2 regions of the Erwinia sp. 9145 genome follow, and region 1 is predicted to be linked to the other one. Evidence: predicted binding sites of a transcription regulator. Region 1 holds the regulator's gene; the other holds the start of a gene.
What was found. The regulator CRP, encoded in region 1, controls carbon source genes, mostly activating them, when cyclic AMP is high. The targets are predictions, from matches to a motif close to ATGTGANNNNNNTCACAT.
Positions count from the first base shown of each region.

Region 1 (7,787 bases):
CCACAGAAAGCCCAGCATAGACAAAAAAAGACTCAGTTCCATATGAAACGGGTGCTCCTCACCGCAAATCTGAAATGAACCTGACGAAGCTAGCAATGTGACGGGGATCCTACAAGCCTTTTGAAGATGAATTTTAACAACGTAAATGATGACGCCTTCCGTCCTCTGCCGGGCCTGAGCAATCCCCATCTGCAAACGATGTTGCCGCGTCTGGTGCGCCGTCGGATCTCGCTCATGCCTCACTGGCAGCGGCTGACGCTGCCGGACAGTGATTTTGTCGATCTGGCCTGGAGCGAAGATCCGGCGCAGGCGCGCCATAAGCCGCGCGTGGTGCTGTTTCACGGGCTGGAGGGTAGCGTCCACAGCCCTTATGCCCACGGATTGCTACAGGCGTTTCAGGCACGCGGTTGGCTGGGCGTGGTAATGCACTTTCGCGGCTGTAGCGGCGAACCCAACCGGCTGGCGCGGATCTACCATTCAGGCGAAACCGAAGACGCCAGCTACCTGCTTCAGTGGCTGCGCGACGAGTGGGGCCACGTTCCCACTGCGGCCGTCGGCGTCTCGCTGGGCGGTAATATGCTCGCCTTTCTGATGGGCCAGCAGCAGGAGAGGTGTTTACTTGACGCCGGCGTGGTGATTTCGGCGCCGCTGATGCTGGAACCCTGTAGCGTTAAGCTTGAGCAGGGCTTTTCGCGCGTCTATCAGCGTTATCTGTTAGGCTTGCTAAAGCAAAACGCCGCCCGCAAGCTTCACGCCTGGCCGGGTACGCTGCCGGTGGATTTACCGGCGCTTAAAGCGATGAAAAAACTGCGGGAATTCGACGATGCGATTACGGCACGCGCCCACGGTTTTCGTGATGCGTCCGACTACTATCAACGCTGTAGCGCCCTGCCGCTGCTGCCCGGCGTGGCGAAACCGCTGTTGATTATTCACGCGGCGGACGATCCCTTTATGACCGCCGCGGTGATCCCGCCGCCGGCGATGCTGCCCGCTACGGTGGAGTATCAGCTCACCCGGCACGGCGGACATGTAGGATTTGTAGGCGGCACGCTCTTAAAGCCGCAAATGTGGCTGGAGCAGCGCGTGCCGCAGTGGCTTTCAACCTGGCTGGACAAATGAAATGATTATTCCCTGGCAAGACGTTTCCGCGGAAACCCTTGAAAATCTGATTGAATCATTCGTGCTGCGAGAAGGCACCGACTACGGCGAGCAGGAGCGTTCGCTGGCGCAGAAGGTGGAGGACGTTCGACGTCAGCTCGCCAGCGGCGAAGCGGTGCTGGTGTGGTCAGAACTCCATGAAACCATTAACATTATGCCGCGCGGCAAATTCAGCGAATAGCGGCAAATGCAGCCGCCGCTGTCAGCGGCCCGCGTGACACCTACCGGCGGATCGTGATAACAATGCCGCATTGAAAATTTTTTCAGGGAGTCGTTCGCCATGTCAGCTAAACATCCTGTGATCGCCGTTACCGGCTCCAGCGGAGCGGGCACCACCACCACCAGCCTGGCCTTTCGCAAAATCTTTCAGCAGTTAAATCTGCGTGCGGCAGAAGTCGAGGGCGACAGCTTCCATCGTTTTACCCGGCCCGAAATGGATATGGCGATCCGTAAAGCACGCGACCTGGGCCGACATATCAGCTACTTCGGCCCCGACGCCAACGACTTTCTGCTGCTGGAGCAGACCTTCAGCGAGTATGGCCGCAGCGGCACCGGCCAGTCGCGCAAATATCTGCATACCTACGACGAAGCCGTGCCGTGGAATCAGGTTCCCGGCACCTTCACGCCCTGGCAGCCGCTGCCGGAACCTACCGACGTGCTGTTTTATGAAGGACTTCACGGCGGCGTGGTGACATCGCAGCATAACGTGGCGCAAAATGTCGATCTGCTGGTGGGCGTGGTACCGATTGTCAATCTGGAGTGGATTCAGAAACTGGTGCGCGATACCGGCGAGCGCGGTCATTCACGCGAAGCGGTGATGGATTCGGTGGTGCGTTCAATGGAAGATTACATCAACTTTATTACGCCGCAGTTTTCGCGCACCCATATTAACTTCCAGCGCGTACCGACGGTAGATACGTCTAATCCCTTTGCCGCGCGCGGTATTCCTTCGCTGGATGAAAGCTTTGTGGTGATCCATTTTCAGGCGCTGGACGATATCGACTTCCCTTATTTATTGTCGATGCTTCAGGGATCATTCATCTCGCATATTAATACGCTGGTGGTGCCGGGCGGAAAAATGGGGCTGGCGATGGAGCTGATTATGGGGCCGCTGGTCAAACGCCTTATTGAAGGAAAAAAAATTGAATAAAGCCCCGTTAACCGGAGCATTAAGGTTTATAGCGTATTCACTTCAAAACTGTGGGTAATTTCAACGCCTTTCCCCAACATCAGCGCCACGGAACAATATTTTTCGGCGGAAAGTTCAACGGCGCGAGCAACGGCTTTATCACTCAACGCGTTACCGCTAACGATAAAGTGCAGGTTGATATGGGTAAACAGTCGCGGTGCCTCTTCGCGCCGCGTTGAGGTGAGTTTGACTTCGCAATCAACGACGTCGTGCCGGCCTTTTTGCAGAATGGAAACCACGTCGATCGCGCTGCAACCGCCCGCGGCCATCAACACCATTTCCATCGGGCCTGGCGCTTTATCGCCTGCGTTTCCGTCCATTAACAGCTGATGCCCGGATGAGGATTCTCCCAAAAAAGTCAGACCTTCCACCCATTTGACGCGCGCTTGCATAACCGACTCCTTTAATTCATTCAATTCACATCAGATTACGCGCTGATAACAAAAACGGCAATGCGTCCTGTTTCCCGCTATGCTGAAGCGAGACAACAGAAGACACTCGTTTAAAGCTGTGTTAAAAACAAAGCTGAAACACTCTCGTCAGTACTCTACAAGCGTGACGAAACGGGACGATATAATGAACCCTGCGGGCCTGGACAAATATCCCGATGGGAAACGCTTTACTATTTCAACGCCTGGCAGACAAATCAGCGCCTGCATTCAGGTATGATGACAACAGAGGATAACAGCGAATGGTTCTCGGCAAACCGCAAACAGACCCGACTCTTGAATGGTTCCTGTCACATTGCCATATTCATAAATATCCATCAAAAAGCACGCTGATTCACCAGGGTGAAAAAGCAGAAACGCTTTACTACATCGTCAAAGGTGCGGTCGCCGTGCTGATCAAGGATGAAGAAGGCAAAGAGATGATCCTCTCTTACCTCAATCAGGGCGATTTTATTGGAGAGCTTGGCCTGTTTGAAGAGGGCCAGGAGCGTAGCGCATGGGTTCGTGCGAAGACCGCGTGTGAAGTGGCTGAAATTTCCTATAAGAAATTCCGTCAGCTTATTCAGGTGAATCCTGACATCCTGATGCGTCTCTCTTCCCAAATGGCGCGTCGTCTTCAGGTCACCTCCGAGAAAGTGGGTAATTTAGCGTTTCTTGACGTGACGGGCCGCATTGCCCAAACGCTGCTCAACCTGGCGAAGCAGCCGGACGCGATGACTCACCCGGACGGCATGCAAATCAAAATCACCCGTCAGGAGATTGGTCAGATCGTTGGCTGCTCCCGCGAAACCGTTGGCCGCATTCTCAAGATGCTGGAAGATCAGAATCTGATCTCCGCACACGGAAAAACTATCGTCGTTTACGGCACGCGCTAACCGGCTTTGCTACTCTGGCGCGGCATCCATGCCGCGCCTTTTTATTGGGTACAGCGAAATGTGGCGCAGACTGATTTACCATCCTGAAGTGAACTACGCACTGCGTCAGACGCTGGTGCTCTGTTTGCCCGTGGCAACAGGATGGCTGGCCGGTAGCCTGCAATACGGGCTGCTCTTCTCCCTCGTACCGGCCTGCTGCAACATCGCCGGGCTTGACACGCCGCATAAGCGCTTCTTCAAACGCCTGATCATTGGCGGTTGCCTGTTTGCCTTCAGCAGCTTTCTGATCCAATACCTCGGCGCGCAGGCGGTGCCGCTCCCGGCGATCCTGCTGGTGATGGCGCTGCTGCTGGGCGTCACCGGCGAGATCAGCCCGCTGCACGGCAGGCTGCTGCCCGGTTCGCTGATTGCCGCCATCTTTACCCTCAGCCTCAGCGGTCGCATGCCGATGTGGCAGCCGCCGCTGCTCTACGTGCTTGGCACCATCTGGTACGGCGTCTTCAACTGGTTCTGGTTCTGGCTGTGGAAAGAGCAGCCGATGCGCGAAACGCTCAGCCTGCTTTATCGTGAACTGGCTGCCTATTGCGAGGCGAAATATACGCTATTGACCAGACTAACCGATCCTGATGATGCGCTGCCGCCGCTGCTGGCGCGGCAACAAAAGGCGGTCGATCTCATCAGCATCTGTTATCAGCAAATGCATATGCTGGCCGCCAGTCGCGATAATCACCATAAGCGCCTCACCCGCGCCTTTCAGGTGGCGATGGATTTGCAGGAGCATATTTCGGTCAGCCTGCATCAGCCTGAAGAAGTGCAGAAACTGGTCGGGCAAAGCCATGCTGAAGCGGTGATCCGTTGGAACGCGCAGACCATCGCCGCGCGTCTTCGCCAGCTGGCCGACGATATTCTTTATCACCGGCTGCCGGAGCGTTTTTCAATGGATAAGCAGTTGCAGGCGCTGGAGAAGATCTCACGCCAGCACCCGGACAATCCGGTGAGCAATTTTTGCGCCTGGCACTTCAGCCGCATCGCGCGCGTGCTCCGCACTCAGCGCCCGCTCTATCAACGCGACCTGATGGCGGATCGCCAGCGCCGGTTGCCGCTGCTGCCGGCGATCAAAAGCTACCTTTCGCTGAAATCCGCCGCGCTGCGCACCGCCGCACGTTTCGCGGTCATGCTGGCTTTTGCCAGTTCTCTGGCCCTGTTCTTCGATCTTCCTAAACCTTACTGGATTTTGATGACGGTGATGTTTGTCAGCCAGAACGGCTACAGCGCCACGCGCGTGCGCATCCAGCACCGTGCGCTCGGCACGCTGGCCGGGCTGGTCATCGCCGCCATTACGCTGCGTCTGCATGCGCCGGAGTCGCTGATTCTGTTGGGAATGCTGACCATTACCCTGGCCGGCTATCTGGTGATCCGTAAATTTTACGGCGTGGCGATGATTGGCTTTACCGTCACCGCCGTCTGGTCGCTTCAGTTGCTGTCCCTGAACGGCGCGGACTTCCTGCTGCCGCGCCTGCTTGATACGATAATGGGCTGTCTGATTGCTTTTGGCGGCATGATTTGGCTCTGGCCGCAGTGGCAGAGCGGTCTGCTGAGGCAAAACGCGCACGATGCGCTGGAAGCGTTTCAGGACGCGCTGCAAATGCTGCTGGGCAACGAAGAGGATGCGACAAAGCTGGCCTGGCAACGTATGCGGGTCAATCAGGCGCATAACGCGTTGTTCAATTCGCTGAACCAGTCAATGCAGGAGCCGGGGTTTAATACGCGCTATCTGTCCGATATGAAGCTGTGGGTGACGCACAGCCAGTTTATTGTTGAGCACATCAACGCCATGACGATTCTGGCGCGGGAGCATACCATGCTCACCGCATCGCTGGCGGAACGCTATCTTCAGAGTTGTGAAATCGCCCTTCAGCGCTGCCAGCAGCGGCTGGAATACGACGGCCCCAGCTCCGCCAGCAGCATTCTGGAGGCGCCGGAGGATTTTAACCGCGGCCCGGTGACCATTCTGGAGCGGCACGTCAGGCGCGTGCTGGATCACCTGAGCGTGATGCACACCATTTCGTCGCTGGCGTGGTCCAACCGGCCTCACCACGGAGGCTGGTTGTCACGGCGGTTACGAAAAGGCGCCTGATAAGCCAGGTACGTTGTCGAGCGCTCTGGCAAAGCGCGCCATGCCTTCTTCAATGTCCGCCGGTTCGATCACCAGCGAAGGAGCAAAGCGCAGCACGTCGGTGCCGGCATTCAGGATCATCACGCCTTCGGCGGCGGCGGCATTGAGAATATCGCGCGCTTTTCCGGCATGCTGTGGTTTAAGCGCCGCGCCAATCAGCAGCCCTTTGCCACGGATCTCACTGAACAGATCGCGTTTTGCATCCAGCGCCTCCAGTGCAGCGACAAACTGCGCGCGACGCGTTTCTACGCCGAGCAGCACCTCTTCGGTATTAATGATGTCCAGCGCGGCTTCCGCCACGGCGCAGGCCAGCGGGTTGCCGCCGTAGGTGGTGCCGTGAACGCCCGGCGACATCACGGAGGCAATCTCCTGCGTGGTCATCATGACGCTGACCGGAAAACCGCCGCCCAGCGCTTTCGCCGAGGTCAGAATATCGGGCTTCACGTCGTAGTGCTCATAAGCGAACAGTTTGCCGCTGCGCCCCATGCCGCTTTGCACTTCATCCAGCACCAGCAGCGCCTGATGTTCATCACAGAGCTGGCGCAGCCCCTGCATAAATTCTGGCGTAGCCGGTACGACGCCGCCTTCGCCCTGAATCGGCTCAACCACGATAGCGCAGGTGTGATCGTCGATCACCGCTTTCACCGCCGCCAGATCGTTAAAAGGAACGTGGACGATATCGGCAGGTTTTGGCCCGAAGCCGTCAGAGTATTTAGGCTGACCGCCGACGGTAACGGTAAACAGCGTGCGGCCATGGAAAGCGTTATGAAAGGCGATAATCTTACTTTTATAAGGCGAGTGCCGTTTGGCGGCATAGTAGCGCGCCAGTTTAAACGCGGCTTCGTTGGCTTCCGCGCCGGAGTTGGCAAAGAACACACGCTCGGCAAAGGTAGCGGCAATCAGTTTGCTGGCAAGGCGCAGCGCGGGTTCATTGGTAAAAACGTTGCTGGTGTGCCACAGCGTTTCGCCCTGCTTTTTCAGCGCCTCAACCAGCGCCGGATGGCAGTGGCCCAGCGCGGTGACCGCGATGCCGCCGGAGAAATCAATATACTCCTGGCCCTGCTGATCCCATACGCGGCTGCCTTTGCCCTTCACCGGCACAAACTGCGCAGGCGCAAATACGGGTAAAATCACCTCATCGAAGGTCGCGCGCGTGACCGCAAACTTTTCCTCTGCCATGGAACACCTCGTTTTTTTTATGCTGCAAGTGAAATATTAAGCACAAAATATGAATAAAAAATCACTTAAAGGCAACCACTAACGCTTATTTCAGGAAATTTTTAAGCAGTTGATGCCCCTGCTCGCTAAGAATACTCTCCGGATGAAACTGCACGCCCTCCAGCGGTAAATGTCGATGGCGCAGCCCCATAATTTCATCCGGTTGACCATTACGCAGGGTCCAGGCCGTTACCTCAAACTCCGCCGGTAGCGAATCCGCCGCCACTATCAGCGAGTGATAGCGCGTCACGGTCAGCGGATGCGCTAAGCCGGAAAATACGCCGCCGTCGTTGTGCTCAATCTGCGACGTTTTACCGTGCATGACTTCACGCGCGCGCACCACCTGCCCGCCAAACGCCTGTGCGATCGCCTGATGACCAAGGCAAACGCCAAGAATGGGCAGCTTACCGGCGAAGTGGCGGATGGCCGCCAGCGAAATCCCGGCGTCGTCCGGCGTACAGGGGCCGGGAGAAATCACCAGCCGCTCCGGGCGCAATGCGGCGATCTGCTCAAGCGATATCTCATCGTTGCGCTGCACGCGCACGTCCGCGCCCAGTTCACAAAAGTATTGGTAGAGATTCCAGGTAAATGAGTCGTAATTATCAATAAGTAATAGCATCAAGGTTCCGGGCCACGATCAGCCTGCCGATTCGTCCCGCTCGCTCACCACGCTGGCGAATGCAGCGACCAGCGGATCGAGGTCGCCATCCCAGCTGGCCTGA
Region 1 covers NZ_JQNE01000001.1:3,561,009-3,568,795, forward strand. The annotation lists gene FA91_RS16870 (LysE family translocator) at 1-42, opposite strand, end outside; gene FA91_RS16875 (hydrolase) at 127-1,119, shown strand; gene FA91_RS16880 (YheU family protein) at 1,121-1,339, shown strand; gene FA91_RS16885 (phosphoribulokinase) at 1,439-2,308, shown strand; gene FA91_RS16890 (OsmC family protein) at 2,335-2,739, opposite strand; gene crp (cAMP-activated global transcriptional regulator CRP) at 3,039-3,671, shown strand; gene FA91_RS16900 (YccS/YhfK family putative transporter) at 3,730-5,808, shown strand; gene FA91_RS16905 (aspartate aminotransferase family protein) at 5,791-7,026, opposite strand; gene FA91_RS16910 (aminodeoxychorismate synthase component II) at 7,112-7,684, opposite strand; gene FA91_RS16915 (putative adenosine monophosphate-protein transferase Fic) at 7,703-7,787, opposite strand, start outside.

Region 2 (7,787 bases), 1.7 Mb from region 1:
CAGGCTGACCATCCAGCGTAAACGACGAATATTCAAACGCCAGATCGCCCACCAGTGGATGACGCGCGTGCTTCACGCCTTCGCCCTGATGCTGCACGTCATAGCTTTGCCAGAAGCGGCTGAACTCTGTACTGCTTTCGCTCAGCTCTTCGACCAGTTCCTTAACCTGTTCCAGCGCGCCCGCGCGAATAACCTCAGCACGAAATGCCGCCACGGCGGAAGCCGCATCGGCCTGCCAGTTGATCATCTTTTCGCGTACGAGCGGATCGGTGAAAAGGATGCGCATAATATTGCGTTGTGGCACCGCCATCAGCGTGTAGTCTTTCAGTACCGCTCTGGCCGCGTCGTTCCAGGCAACAATGTCCCAGGTGGCGGTTCTGATCAGCGCCGGGCTGTGCTCCAGCGAATCCAGCACGCGCTGAAGCTGTTTCGAAACCTGCTCATCCGGCCGGTAATGCGCCTGCGGTGGCCGCTGCTGCGCCAGCAAGAAAAGGTGTTCACGCTCTACGGCGCTGAGCCGCAGCGCCTGCGCCAGCCTGTCCAGCACCTCGGCGGACGGGGAGCCGCCGCGTCCCTGCTCAAGCCAGGTATACCAGGTGGCGCTGACGTTGGCGCGCTGTGCCACTTCTTCGCGGCGCAGGCCCGGCGTACGACGGCGGCGTGGTGAAATACCAAAGCTCTCAGGATCGAGTTTTCCTCGACGATCTTTCAGGTAGTGTCCCAGCAGTTTGCAGTCCGGTATCAACGTGTTTTCTCCTCAATGACTCTGTAAAGCCTGGCTGGTTTTGGCGACGGGTCAATGTGTATTCTCACCGCGGGTTCGCCGCCAGGTTAATGCCTCCGGCATCATACCTATCCATGATGATTAACTTCCTTTATTAAATCGATAAATGCTCTCAGCGCCGGGGGCATCTGACGGTTTCCCGGATAATATAAATAAAGCCCCGGAAAAGGCGGGCTCCAGTTGTCAAGAAGACGCCGGAGGCGGCCCGATGCCAGTTCCGCCATCACTGCGCTTTCCGGGACACAGGCAATCCCCAGCCCATCAACGGCGGCAGCGATCATCAGCGGGATAGTATTTAATGTAAGACGGCCGGGAACATCAATGGTGATCTCCTGTCCCTGCCGTGAAAATTCCCACTGGTAACGTTTGCCACTGGGCAACTGATGTCGAATGCATTCATGCCGGCGCAGGTCGTCCGGAACGGCGGGGGCCTGCCGCCCGGAAAGATAGCCTTCTGATGCCACAGTGATAAATCGCACCGGGCCGCCAAACCTCACGGCATTCATTCCCTGAGCGAGGCTTTCTCCCAGGCGAACCCCTGCATCGAACCCCTCTGCGACAATATCTATCAGGCGGCCTTCAGCAACAATATCAAGCGACACGTCCGGGTATCTTGCCAGAAAGTCCGGCACCACCTTGTGCAACAGGATTGCTGCCGCCGTTTCGGGGGCGTTGATACGTAACGTGCCAGCGGGTGATGCCCGAAATAGGGCGATGTTTTCCAGCGCGAGATTGACCTCTTTCAGCGCGGGAACCAGCGTTGCGCGCAGGCTGTGGCCCGCTTCCGTTAACGCTACGCTTCGGGTGGTGCGATTAAAAAGGCGAACGCCAAGCGTCTCTTCCAGCTGCCGGATGGTATGGCTGAGCGAAGAGGGCGCAATATTCAAAACCTGCGCGGCTTGTCGAAAACTGGTGTAGTCCGCAACGGTAATGAACGCATTCAGATCGTTGAAAGAAGGTTGTGACATTGTTCGTTTTTAACCAACAGTTTATTGAGTATTGTTGGTATAGTATACATGAGTAAGATCTGACAATAATAAATCTCATTAATCTGGAGTGGAGATTTTATTATGCAGACCTGGATGATAAGCGGTGTTTCTTCCGGACTGGGCCGGATCCTGACTGAAAAACTTCTTACCCGTGGTGATAACGTCGTGGGGCTGACTCGCGATCTGCGCAAAACGCATGAACTTAAAGAACGCTATCCCGAGCAGTTTCATTTAATTCAGGCTGACCTGCGTGACACCCTGGCAGTGAGCAATGCAGTCGATGAGGCGTTCAGGTTTTCCGGACGCATCGATCGTATTGTAAGTAACGCGGGTTACGGCGTTTTCGGGGCGGCAGAGGAAACTGACGATCGGCATCTGCGTGACATTATCGATACCAACCTCATCGGATCGATCGTACTGATACGTTCTTCTCTTCCTCACCTGCGGCGTCAGGGGGGAGGCCGTATCCTACAGATCTCAAGCGAGGGTGGCCAGATAGCCTATCCGGGATTCAGTCTTTATCATGCATCAAAATGGGGAATTGAAGGTTTTATCGAATCGGTTGCCCAGGAAGTCAGCCCGTTTGGTATTGATTTTGTCATTGTTGAACCCGGCCCGGCCCGAACGGATTTTGGCAATGCGCTTGTGCGGCCTGAACCTTTACCCGATTACGAAGGTACGGCTTCCGCACAGATCAGGAAATCGCTCGACAGCGGCGGTTGGGTAATTAAAGGCGATCCGGTACGGATGGTCGATGCAATGCTGAACGTGGCCGATCATCAGTCTCCGCCGCTGCGGCTGATTCTGGGTGCCGATGCCCACGCCGGCGTGCGGCGTGCGCTGAAATCGCGCCTTGCTTTACTGGATGAGCAGCAACGCGTTGCGGCGGCGGCCGATTTCAGTCAGGAGGAGCTGGATGCCTTTGCGGATTGATGCCGACATTAGCAGGGTGTAAATCGTCGAGCGGGCAATATTAAGCTTCACCCGACGGTGGTAAAAACTCGCCGCAACACCAGCGGCGAGTTTTTTTTTCAGGCGTTAGAACCACCATCTACCGTCAGCGCGGTGCCGGTGATGTAGTTTGCTGCCGCGCTGGCCAGAAAGGCCACCGCGTCGGCAATATCGTCAGGTTTACCGTAGTGGCCCAGCGACGTCTGTTTACGGTTTCCCTCAGCAAAATCGCCGTTGGCCGCCGGGTTCATATCGGTGTCGATCGGTCCCGGCTGTACGAGGTTGACCGTTATGGCCTGCGGGCCGAGATCGCGTGCCAGGCCTCGTGTGAAGGCGAGCAGCGCCGACTTGGTCAATGAGTAAACCGTCACGCCCGCCATTGGTACGCGCTCCGCCAGGCACGAGCCGGTACTGATGATCCGCCCACCCTGTTTAAGGTGCGGAATAGCGGCCTGTGAGGCGAGGATCACTGCACGGATATTAATATTAAGTAGCGCATCAATCTCCTCCAGGCTCATCTCCGGCAGCGAACCCGAACGGGCGATCCCCGCATTGTTTACCAGAATATCAAGACCGCCAAGGCTGCTGACCGCCTCATTGACGGAACGCGTCACCGCAGCCGCATCTGCGCTGTCGGCCTGAATGGCAAAGCCGCGCCGCCCCTTGTTCTCAATAGCTTTAACCACGCCGGCGGCTTTGTCCGCCGCGTGCTCGTAGGTGAGAGCGACATCTGCGCCTTTTTCCGCCAGCGCCAGTGCAATAGCGGCACCGATACCACGCGACCCGCCGGTGACCAGCGCGCGCTTACCTGTCAGTTCATTCATTGCCTGTTCCTCTGTGATTATATTTATGTAGTGATCGACACATAAATTAGGATGGTTGCACAAACCCGTCAATCGGTTTATATAACGATCCATGCATAAATCAGAGAAAACGGCACAGTCCGCTAAAAATACGCCTTCACGCGCGCGTGGACGCCCGCGCGCGTTCGATCCGGACGCCGCACTGGCAAAAGCAACGCGTCTGTTCTGGCAAAAGGGGTATGAAGCCACTTCCATTTCGGATCTCACGGCCGCGATGGGAATTGGTTCGCCCAGCCTTTACGCGGCCTTCGGATCGAAAGAAGCGCTTTATCTGGAGGCATTGCGTCACTATCGCACATGCTATGAATCGCTGATCTGGGAGCGATTTCTGTCAGCCGCTACGGCTCGCGAGGCGGTGACAGCGCTGCTGATGGATTCCGCTCGCGCCTTGACGGAGGGCATCAGCGAGATCCCGAACGGCTGCATGGTGACGCTTTCGATGGTGGGCAGCGAGGGACACAGCGAACTGGGCGAGGTCGTCCGGTCAATGCGCGCGGTTACTTTTCAACGCCTCGAGGCGCGGCTGCGTCAGGCTGTGGAAACGGGTGAGATCCCGGAGCAGGTCGATATACCGGCGCTCGCGCGCGTGGTGCAAACCCTGCAAAACGGCATGTCCATTCTGGCGCGGGACGGCGTAAACCGGGCGGAACTGGAAGGGATGGTCACAATGATGATGGCGGGATGGGACGCCAGAACCACGTTAAACAACGCGAAGTAATGGCGCCCTGACCGGCAGGCGTCAACCGTGGCTTCTGAGCTGTGGAAAGCGACGAATGCTCCACAGGCACCACGCCAGCGAAAACAGTCCAATGGTGCCGCCCGCGTAGCCGATGCTGCCCATATTGAGATGCAGACTCACCTGATTGCCCAGCAGCGCGCCGCCGCCGATGCCGATATTATAGATCCCGGAGAGCAAAGCCATCGCCACGTCAGTCGCATCCGGCGCCAGATTCAGCACCCGTACCTGCACCGCCAGGCCGATAATCATCATCGCCATTCCCCAGATGATACACAGCCAGGCGATAGCGATGGCGTGCGTGGCGGCCAGAAACAGCGTCAGCATGCAGGCGGAAACCAGCGCAATAGCCGTCACCAGGAAGCTGGCCGGATAGCGGTTGCCGAAGGTGCTGAACAGTATGCTGCCGACGATGCCCGCTGCGCCAAATATCAGCAGCAGCAGCGTGGTGAAGTTATCGCTCATTTGCGCCACGTTCTGGATAAACGGTTCAATGTAGCTGTAGGCGGTGTAATGCGCGGTCACAATGGCTGCGATCAACACATACAGCGCCACCAGCGCCGGACGGCGAAACAGCATCGGCACGCTTTTCAGCGAGCCGCTGTGCTCGCTGGGTAGCGGCGGCAACAGCTTTGCCAGGCAGATCAGGGTGATCAACGCCACGCCGCCAATGACGCCAAAGGTGATTCGCCAGCCAAGGTATTGTCCGATCAGACGACCCAGCGGCAGGCCCAACACCATCGCCAGCGCGGTGCCGGTTGCCAGCATGCCCAGCGCCTGCGTTTTTTTCCCGGCGGGTGCCACACGGATCGCCAGCGACGCGGTGATCGACCAGAAAATAGCGTGCGACAGCGCAATACCGATACGTGACGCCACCAGCGTGCTGAAGCTCCACGCAACGGTGGAAAAGGCGTGGCTGGCGATAAACAGGATAAAGATAGCGATGAGCAGAAAGCGGCGCTCAACCTGGCTGGTCAGCAGCATCAGCGGCAGCGAAAGCAGCGCCACCACCCAGGCATAAATAGTCAGCATCAGGCCGACCTGCGCGGTCTGCATCGAGAAGCTGTCGGCGATGTCAGAAAGCAGACCGACGGGCACAAACTCGGTGGTGTTAAAAATAAAGGCGGCAACGGCGAGCAGGATGACGCGCAGCCACGCCGTTTTGCGTGAAACAGTAGTTGATTGCATCAGGTTAACAGCTTATTGATAAGTGATTAATTTCGCTGAGACGAAGTCGAAAAAGTATCGCTATATTGTGATGCAAATCACATTAATAAGACATCGAAAATTCGCCTTTTTTGTAAATCAGCCATTTCATATTTACAGCATGTCGGGGCGAAACAGCGAACGGCGACTGACGTGTTTGCCGGAAAGCATAAATTCGCCGTCGCCGCAGTAGTGGATCGTTTCCGGTTTTTCAGGAGATGCGGCAACATGGGCTTTAATTACTTCAAAAATAAAAAAGCTGAAGCCGTCCACCAGTTGATCATTATGAAGCGTGCACTCAAAACTGGCATGACACTCTGCAATCAACGGCGCGCTGACGCGTTCGCCTTTTTCCGCCGTCAGGGCAAAATCATGAAATTTGTCGCATCGCGTGCCGCTACAGTTGCCGATTTTCACCACCGTCTCCAGCAGCGAGGAGGTGGGCAGGTTGATGACGCATTCACCGCTCTGACGAATCAGTTGGTTACTGTGGTTTCCGGCGGAGATCATACAGCCGATTAGCGAGGGGGAAAATTCAAGAACGGTATGCCAGCCCAGCGTCATAATATCCGTTTCGCCATCATGCTGCGATGAAACCAACACCACCGGGCCTGGCTCCAGAAAATGGCGCACGTTGCTGACCGGAAAATCAATTTTTTTCATCTGGTGAGTCATCATTATTTCTCCCGTTAACGGGATAATTATAGATGACCCTGGCCGATGCTGGCAGACATTCACACCCCGTTACGAATTCCCGCACGGCGTTTTCATTCGATAAAGAAGAAATTATTGTGCGGGTGCGCTACCCTGGAGACAGTGTGTGGCTGCGGTCGCGCTTAGCTAAAGGAGAACGTTTATGAGTCAGCATCCCGCGGTGGCGGTATTAGGATTAGGTGCGATGGGCCATGCCTTCGCAGCGAATTTACTGAAAAACGGCTTTTCGACCTCAGGCTGGAACAGGACTAAATCGCGTGGCGACGATCTTAAAGCGGCCGGTCTGACCCTGGCTAACTCGCCCCAGCAGGCCGTTGAGCAGGCCGGCGTGGTTATCACCATGCTCGCCGATGCGGCGACAACGGAGAGCGTTCTTGAGCAGGCGTCTTCAGCGCTGAAAAACGGTGCCATCGTGGTACAAATGGGCACAATTGGCGTTGAGGCCACGGAAAAACTGATCGGCTTTTTTGCCGAACGTCGTCCCGACGTCGTGTTTATCGATGCGCCGGTTTCCGGCACCAAAACGCCGGCGGAAAATGCGCAAATCGTGGTGCTGGCCAGCGGCGACCGCCAGCGCGCCGCCGCCGTTGAACCGGTATTCGCCGCCATTTCAAAAGCGACAAAGTGGCTGGGCGCGGCCGGTTCGGCTTCGAAAATGAAGCTGGTGGTCAACGCCTGGCTGATTTCGATGGTGCAGGGGCTGTCCGAAAGCATGCAGATGGCGAAAGAGTTTGGCTTTACTTCTGACGATCTCTGGTCAGTGCTGGAGGGCGGGCCGCTGGCCGTGCCGTACGCCAGTGCCAAATTGGAAATGATGAAAGAAGGGCGCTACGATCCTCAGATGCAGCTGACCTGGGCACTGAAAGATGCCAGGCTGGCGCTGTCGGCGGCTAAAGACAGCGAACTGCCGGGACTGCGGCTGATCGCCGATGTCTGGCAGGAAGCGGTAAACGCCGGCTATGGCGAAAATGATTTATCAGTGGTTTATCACTATCTGAGTGAGAAGACGCTGTAAGCACGCCCTGTAGAACCGCACGGAGGTCTTTATGCAGAAACTGTACGGCGCGCCTGGCTGGGGTTCGGCCATTAGCGAAATCATGTTTACGCTGGCGGACGAAGCCTATCAACTGGTGGACGTGACAGGTTTTGATAAGCCCGGCCCGGCGCGGGAGCGTTTGCTGGCGGTTAATCCGCTGGCGCAGGTGCCGACGCTGGTGCGCGCTGACGGTTCTGTTATGACCGAAACCGCCGCCATTGCCCTGATGCTGTTGGATGAGAACCCGCATCTCGCACCGTCGGCGGGCACCCCGCAGCGTCAGCAGTTTTATCGCCTGTTGATCTGGCTGGTGGCCAACGTTTATCCCACGCTGACCTACGGCGACTATCCCGCACGCTGGGTCAACACGGCGCCAGAAGAGCTGGAAAGCTCGACCGATCGCTACCGCGAGTCGCTCTATCTCTGGCTGGAGAGCCAGGCAGGGGAAGGGCCATACTGGTTTGGCGAGCAGGTCAGTCTGCTTGACGCTTATTTTCCGGTAATAATG
Region 2 covers NZ_JQNE01000001.1:1,866,018-1,873,804, reverse strand. The annotation lists gene FA91_RS09180 (helix-turn-helix transcriptional regulator) at 1-745, opposite strand, end outside; gene FA91_RS09175 (LysR family transcriptional regulator) at 853-1,752, opposite strand; gene FA91_RS09170 (SDR family oxidoreductase) at 1,855-2,706, shown strand; gene FA91_RS09165 (SDR family oxidoreductase) at 2,805-3,548, opposite strand; gene FA91_RS09160 (TetR/AcrR family transcriptional regulator) at 3,640-4,305, shown strand; gene FA91_RS09155 (sugar transporter) at 4,327-5,511, opposite strand; gene FA91_RS09150 (flavin reductase family protein) at 5,644-6,204, opposite strand; gene FA91_RS09145 (NAD(P)-dependent oxidoreductase) at 6,386-7,258, shown strand; gene FA91_RS09140 (glutathione S-transferase) at 7,290-7,787, shown strand, end outside.
Region 2: FA91_RS09155 (sugar transporter) is a predicted target of CRP. The motif match lies at 5,577-5,594, and genes of this name have one in related genera.